Aliamphritea ceti: one gene and its partner. The protein of the gene in region 1 binds, or shares a complex with, the protein of each later gene. Links are inferred from orthologs where the notes say so. Each region holds a gene or a part of one and is shown in the gene's direction. Other genes may lie near its edges. The genes, in order: OCU49_RS03105 and xseA.

Evidence for each region.
Region 2: the proteins of OCU49_RS03105 (region 1) and xseA are in contact, whole or in part, in a cryo-EM structure (PDB 8TXR), measured with the Escherichia coli proteins. The link is inferred for Aliamphritea ceti from one-to-one orthologs.

What each region holds. Positions count from the first base shown.
Region 1 is NZ_AP025282.1:686,066-689,290, reverse strand. What follows is about bases 179-3,153. They hold OCU49_RS03105 (exodeoxyribonuclease VII small subunit), read left to right. Parts: upstream 179-1,533; coding sequence 1,534-1,773; downstream 1,774-3,153. Other genes in these bases: dxs (1-deoxy-D-xylulose-5-phosphate synthase), read left to right, coding at 2,687-3,153; ispA ((2E,6E)-farnesyl diphosphate synthase), read left to right, coding at 1,777-2,661; pomA (flagellar motor protein PomA), read right to left, coding at 525-1,283; OCU49_RS03115 (flagellar motor protein MotB), read right to left, coding at 179-519. In the rest of the region: more of OCU49_RS03115, read right to left, coding at 1-178; more of dxs, read left to right, coding at 3,154-3,225. UniProt on the Escherichia coli protein: Bidirectionally degrades single-stranded DNA into large acid-insoluble oligonucleotides, which are then degraded further into small acid-soluble oligonucleotides.
Region 2 is NZ_AP025282.1:1,311,996-1,315,240, reverse strand. What follows is about bases 1-2,995. They hold xseA (exodeoxyribonuclease VII large subunit), read left to right. Parts: upstream 1-822; coding sequence 823-2,169; downstream 2,170-2,995. Other genes in these bases: bamJ (BamJ family beta-barrel-assembly machinery protein), read left to right, coding at 2,246-2,869; guaB (IMP dehydrogenase), read right to left, coding at 1-633. Also shown: OCU49_RS06015 (alpha/beta fold hydrolase), read left to right, coding at 3,005-3,245. UniProt on the Escherichia coli protein: Bidirectionally degrades single-stranded DNA into large acid-insoluble oligonucleotides, which are then degraded further into small acid-soluble oligonucleotides.

The sequences.
Region 1 (3,225 bases):
AATTCTTTTGCCGTCGGTCTCAACTTCTACACTGCCCTGTCCAATTTCTGACTGGAGTGCTGCCGCAAAAGAAACCGCATCCTGCTTAGCCTGAGCTTCCGCCTGAGCTTCAATTTGTTCCAGCAGTTCCTGCAGCTCTTCCTGAGTTTCGCTCTTTTCTTCCTCACTGATTTCAGACTCACCTTCATTGGTCCGTATATCCAACGTTTGAAGATCATTATCAGTGGTCATCTGCCGCACTTCATTCAACGGCGTAGGTTCAGGGCGCCCGGGACTAAATTCCTGAGCGATTATGCTGGTACCTTTCGGAATATCAGCAACTTTAACCTGATTCTGCACACCAAAAGCTTCACGCATAGAACCGGCAAGCTGCTTAAACTTGAGCACATCCATTTCGGAGAAGGACAACAGTAATACGAAGAAGCACATTAGGAGCGACATTAAGTCGCCAAATGTTGCTAGCCAGCCCGGTAACCCCGCGGGGCAGGGGGGGCATTTCGTTTCTTCTTCATCACTCATGCGCGTTACCCTTCAGCCACTGCCCGTTTTTTCTCAGGCAGATAGTTACGCAGCATCTGCTCGATTACCCGAGGGTTTTGACCCGCCTGAATGGCTAGCAAACCATCAATAATGAGCGACTGATTAAGTTCTTCTTCAGCTTTACGGCCATCCAGCTTATCCGCAACAGGCAAAGCAAACATCGTTGCCAGCATTGCACCATACAAAGTGGTAAGTAGAGCTACCGCCATTGCCGGACCGATCGATTTCGGATCACTCATGTTAGAAAGCATCTGTACCAGACCAACCAAGGTTCCGATCATCCCCATTGCAGGTCCGACATCACCCAGCGCCTTAAATATGTCACAGGCACTCTCGTGACGTTCAGTGGTCAGGGCTTTCTCTTTATTCAGCAGACCACGGACAATATCCGGATCATGGCCGTCCACCAATAACTGTATGCCACGCTGCATAAAGTCACTGCTGACAGTTTTATCTTCCAGCGACAGCAAACCACCTTTACGGGCTGCGTCAGCCAGATCTACTGCTTCAGTAATTATATCTTCAGGCTTTATGGACTTGAACATAAAGGCTTTACCCATGATTTTACCTATGCCCAAAAACTGGCCAAGGGTAAACTTCATAAGCACAACGAAAATACTGCCGCCCATTACGATCAACAACGAAGGCATGTTGACAAAAGCACCAACATCACCACCGGTGACCATCGCTGCGACTACGATACCAAATGCACCTAATAACCCAACGAGCGTTGCTAAATCCACTCTGTACTCCTCAGCGTCATAAATTCAAATCCACTTTGAAAAAGTTAATCCACATAGTGTTATCGCCCTCATCAGGCAAATACTTTAGCTTCATCCGCATAAAAATCTACAACAAGTAACAGGCAACATTCAAACGATTGATTAAGGCCCCTGCTTTACTTGCCCTATATCGTACTATTTACAGTACAATATGCCAGTCTAAATGAACCCAACACGCACTAAGCTGCTAGATTATTTGAGAATTTCGCTAATGCCTGCATCTAAGAAGCCCGTCGATTTCGAAACAGCACTTGGCCAGCTGGAAAGCATGGTTGAAGAACTGGAAAAGGGCGATCTAAGCCTCGAGCAATCTTTACAGACCTTCGAAGAAGGCGTCAAACTTACCCGTAATTGTCAAAGTATGCTCAGCGATGCTGAACAAAAGGTTCAACTGCTGATTAAACAAAACGGCGAACTGCAGGAAACGCCATTTGAGCTGCCGGAGGAATAACCGGTGGAGATGAAACAGCAGCTGGATAGATATCGAAACAGGGTAGAACAGGCACTGGAGCATCACATAGCGAACCAGAGTGCCGCGCCACTGTTACAGGATGCAATGCGTTATTCTTTGTTCAACGGCGGAAAACGTGTTCGTCCCCTACTGGTTTATATGGGTAATCAATTACTCGGCGGCAACCTGCAAGCTGCTGATGCCGCAGCCTGCGCAATCGAATGTATTCATAGCTATTCTTTAGTACATGACGATTTGCCTGCCATGGATGATGATGATTTAAGACGCGGCAAGCCTACCTGTCATATCGAGTTTGATGAAGCGACTGCAATCCTTGCTGGTGACGCCCTACAGGCTCTGGCATTCGAGCTGCTCAGCACCCCCACACATGATATCGATGCATCCACTCAGCTCCGGATACTTACGTCTCTGGCGCAGGGTAGCGGTGCAATGGGTATGGTTGCCGGCCAGTCAATTGACCTTAGCCACGTAGGCAAAGCAATGACGCTGGAACAGCTGGAGAATATGCACCGCCACAAAACCGGAGCGCTGATCTGTAGCAGTATTGAAATGGGCGCATTAAGCAGCGGCCAGGCAACAGCAGAAGACCTGCTGGCGCTAAATACTTACGCTCGCCATATTGGCTTAGCATTCCAGGTGAAGGACGATATTCTGGATATCGAAGGCGATACAGAAACCCTCGGAAAACCTCAGGGGTCTGATACCGAACAGGATAAGCCAACCTATCCGGCCTTGCTCGGAATGGCCGGTGCAAAACAAAAACTGGCACTACTAAACCAACAGGCCCATGCTAGTATCGAAAACTTCGGGGATGCAGCACAACCACTACACTGGTTGGCTGATTACATCGTCGAACGCCAATACTAATTCGCTGTAGAAGATTTCCACGCTGATGTTTTTTGAAATCCCAACAACACGCCCGGTTACGCCATTGCTCGATCAGCTTGATGATCCAAAGCAATTACGTACCTTACCAACTGATCAGCTTACCGAGCTTGCAAACGAGTTACGGCATTTTCTGCTGTACAGTGTCGGTCAGACCGGCGGACATTTTGGCGCAGGTCTTGGCGTTGTCGAGCTGACTGTCGCCCTGCATTACTGCCTGAATACACCGGATGATCACCTAGTTTGGGATGTTGGCCATCAAAGTTATCCACATAAGATCCTTACAGGTCGCCGTGAAGCACTACTGACAATCCGTAAAAAGGATGGTTTAGCCCCATTTCCTCGCCAGAGCGAAAGCCCTTACGACGCATTTGGCACAGGACACTCCAGCACTTCCATCAGTGCGGCGTTAGGCATGGCATTGGCAGACAAACTACAAAACATCGACAGTCATACCGTTGCCGTTATCGGCGATGGCGCCATGACCGCAGGCATGGCATTTGAAGCCCTCAATCATGCTGCGCATACCGGTAGTAATTTGCTGGT
Region 2 (3,245 bases), 630 kb from region 1 along the record:
TTTTGCGGCATTAGGATGCGTTTGTGCTTTGTTCATATCTTTTACAGTCATCATGCCACATAGACCAAAGCTGTCATCGACAACTAAAATCTTTTCAATGCGGTGCTTACGCAGCAAGTTACGCACATCATCAGGATCAACACCTTCTTTGACGGTAACCAGACGATCTTTTGGCGTCATGATAGACGCAACGGTTGCATCCAGCTTATGTTCAAAACGCGCATCACGGCTGGTAACGATACCAACCAGATTGCCGTTATCAACAACTGGAAAACCCGAAAAACCAACCCGTGCACTCAGCGCATTCAGATCACCAACAGTCATGCTGGATTCGCAAGTAACAGGATCACTAACAACACCCGCCTCGTATTTCTTTACGCGACGCACTTCATCAGCTTGCTGTTCGATAGTGAGATTTTTATGAATGATACCGATGCCGCCTTCTTGCGCCATAGCAATGGCAAGGCGAGATTCGGTTACAGTATCCATCGCTGCAGAAGCTAAAGGAATATTCAATTCAATCCCTTTAGTCAGACGCGTCTTTAGTGACACGTCCTTAGGCAGAACTTCAGAGTAACCAGGAACCAAAAGAACATCGTCGAAAGTAAGTGCTTCTTCAGCGATTCGCAACATAGTGAAAGCGTGCCTGTATTCTGTATATAAAGAAGGCACGGGATTATAGCCTTTTACATCTGTGGCGACAATTCATCCGGCGCGAAAAACGGCAGATTTCCTGACTATTTTTCACTGTTTGATCTTCTGCTCTCGCCCACTTTTTACAAAGCGCTTAATTAAGCTTTCTGAATAGTTTACTATCGCGCCATGCAAAGCAACCAAACTCCTCCCGCATTTACTGTCAGTGAACTTAACAACGAAGTTAAATCACTGCTGGAAAACAGTTTTCGAATCATTCAGGTTGAAGGCGAGCTATCGAATTTCGTCCGCCCCAGCTCAGGACACTGGTACTTCACACTCAAAGATAGCGGCGCACAGGTTCGCTGTGCAATGTTCAAGAACCGTAATCATTATCTGAACTACCAGCCTAAGAACGGTGATCAGGTAAGGGTTCGCGCTAAAGTCAGTCTTTACCCAGGTCGTGGTGATTACCAGCTAATCTGTGATTACATGGAAGATGCCGGTATTGGTTCATTACAACAAGCTTATGAAGCCCTGAAGTTACAACTGCAGCGACAAGGCATGTTTGATCAGGCACACAAGCAGGCTCTGCCAGTACACCCCAGGCATCTTGGTATTATTACTTCACCAACCGGTGCTGCTGTACACGATATATTGACTGTTCTTAAACGCCGCTTCCCCTCACTGCCAGTTAATATTTACCCAACGAAAGTTCAGGGCAATGAGGCCACAGATGAAATTGTTTCTGCGATCGAAGTAGCCAATCTGCATAATATCTGTGACGTCTTAATAGTTGGCCGTGGTGGTGGCTCACTTGAGGATCTTTGGTGCTTCAATGAAGCCAAAGTCGCTCAGGCAATTTTTAATAGCAGGATACCGGTTATCAGCGCAGTTGGACATGAAGTCGATGTGTCGATTGCAGACTTTGTTGCTGACGTACGCGCCCCAACACCTTCTGCAGCTGCTGAAATTATCAGCCCGGATCAGGCGCACCTGCAATTACGACTAAAACAGTTAAAAAGTCGCCTACAAGTTAATCTTCAGCATAAACTGAAACGGCATCAGGAGCAGCTTCGCTGGATCAGCAGTCGCCTGAAGCACCCTGGCGACAAGCTTAATGATCACGCACAGAAGCTTGATGAACTGGAGTTGAGACTACATAGCGCAATTCAGCAACGCCTGCATACCCAGAAAGATAGACTTCGGCAGTTACAACAGCGACAGCAGCGTTGTTTGCAACAACCTCGCATCACCAGGCTGCAGCAAAAAGTACATGAACTCAACCACCGTATTGAACAGCTGACTGATCAGTATCAGGCCCGGCAGCAACTTCGCTTACAGGCGGTTGTTGGTCGGCTTAACGGCGTCAGCCCGCTTGCAACCCTTGAACGTGGTTATGCCATTACTGAAAGCTCTGAAGGCAAAGTTATCCAGCAAGTAAAAGCTATTAACCCCGGTGATGAAATACAGATTCGCCTTCAGGATGGACGGATTCGCAGCCAGGTGACCGAAGTCATTCCGGACCTTCTCTGACATCTGCGACCATGGTGTTTAATCCCGGATTTTGCTAGGCTAGCCGCCTTTATGAATCATCTATTGATCGAGTCTCATGTCTGAACTAAAACTAGAAACTACTGAACAAATCGCTAGCTACGGCATCGGCCGTCAAATGGGCGACCAACTGGCAAATAACAGCTTCGAAGGTGTATCACTGAACGCAGTTGTTACTGGTATTCAGGACGCCTTTGAAGGCGCTGAACTGAAAGTTGCCGGCGAACAAATCCAGGCTGCATTCAACGAAATCCAGAAGCGCATGCAAGAAGAAGCTGAAGCGGCTGCTAAAAAAGCGGCTGCTGAAGGTGAAATCTACCTGGAAAAGAACTCTCAGCGTGAAGAAGTATTCGTTACTGACTCCGGTCTGCAGTATGAAGTCATCACTGCGGGCGAAGAAGGCGAAAAGCCATCACGCGAATCTACTGTACGTGTTCACTACCACGGCACATTCCCAGACGGTAAGGTGTTCGACAGCTCTTACGAGCGTGGCCAGCCAGCTGAATTCCCTGTTGGCGGCGTAATTGCTGGCTGGACTGAAGCACTGCAATTAATGACACCTGGTACTAAATTCCGTTTATACGTGCCATACCAGCTGGCTTACGGTGCACAGGGCTCTCAGGGCGCTATCCCACCATATGCAACTCTGGTGTTTGACGTTGAGCTACTGGCTATTCTGTAACAGAATAAAGCCCTGAGCAGCACAAAGCTCTAAGCAATACAAAGCCTGGAGCAACACTGCAATAAGCCGATGCACGCATCGGCTTTTTTACGGTTATAAGAACCTCAGTAACACAAGCCGATAAAGGATACGACTATGCAATTACACGTAAATATACAGGGTCAGGGTGAGCCACTGATCATTTTGCATGGTTTATTTGGCACACTAGAGAATTGGGGTAGCCAGATAAAAACACTGGCTGAAAACTATCAGGTATATGCGATAGATCTACGCAATCACGGCCGCTCACCTCACGACAGTGAGATGACTTATAGCGCCATGTCTGCAGACATCGCAGAATTAATGGATCTTCACGGATTAGAAAGCGCCCATATTC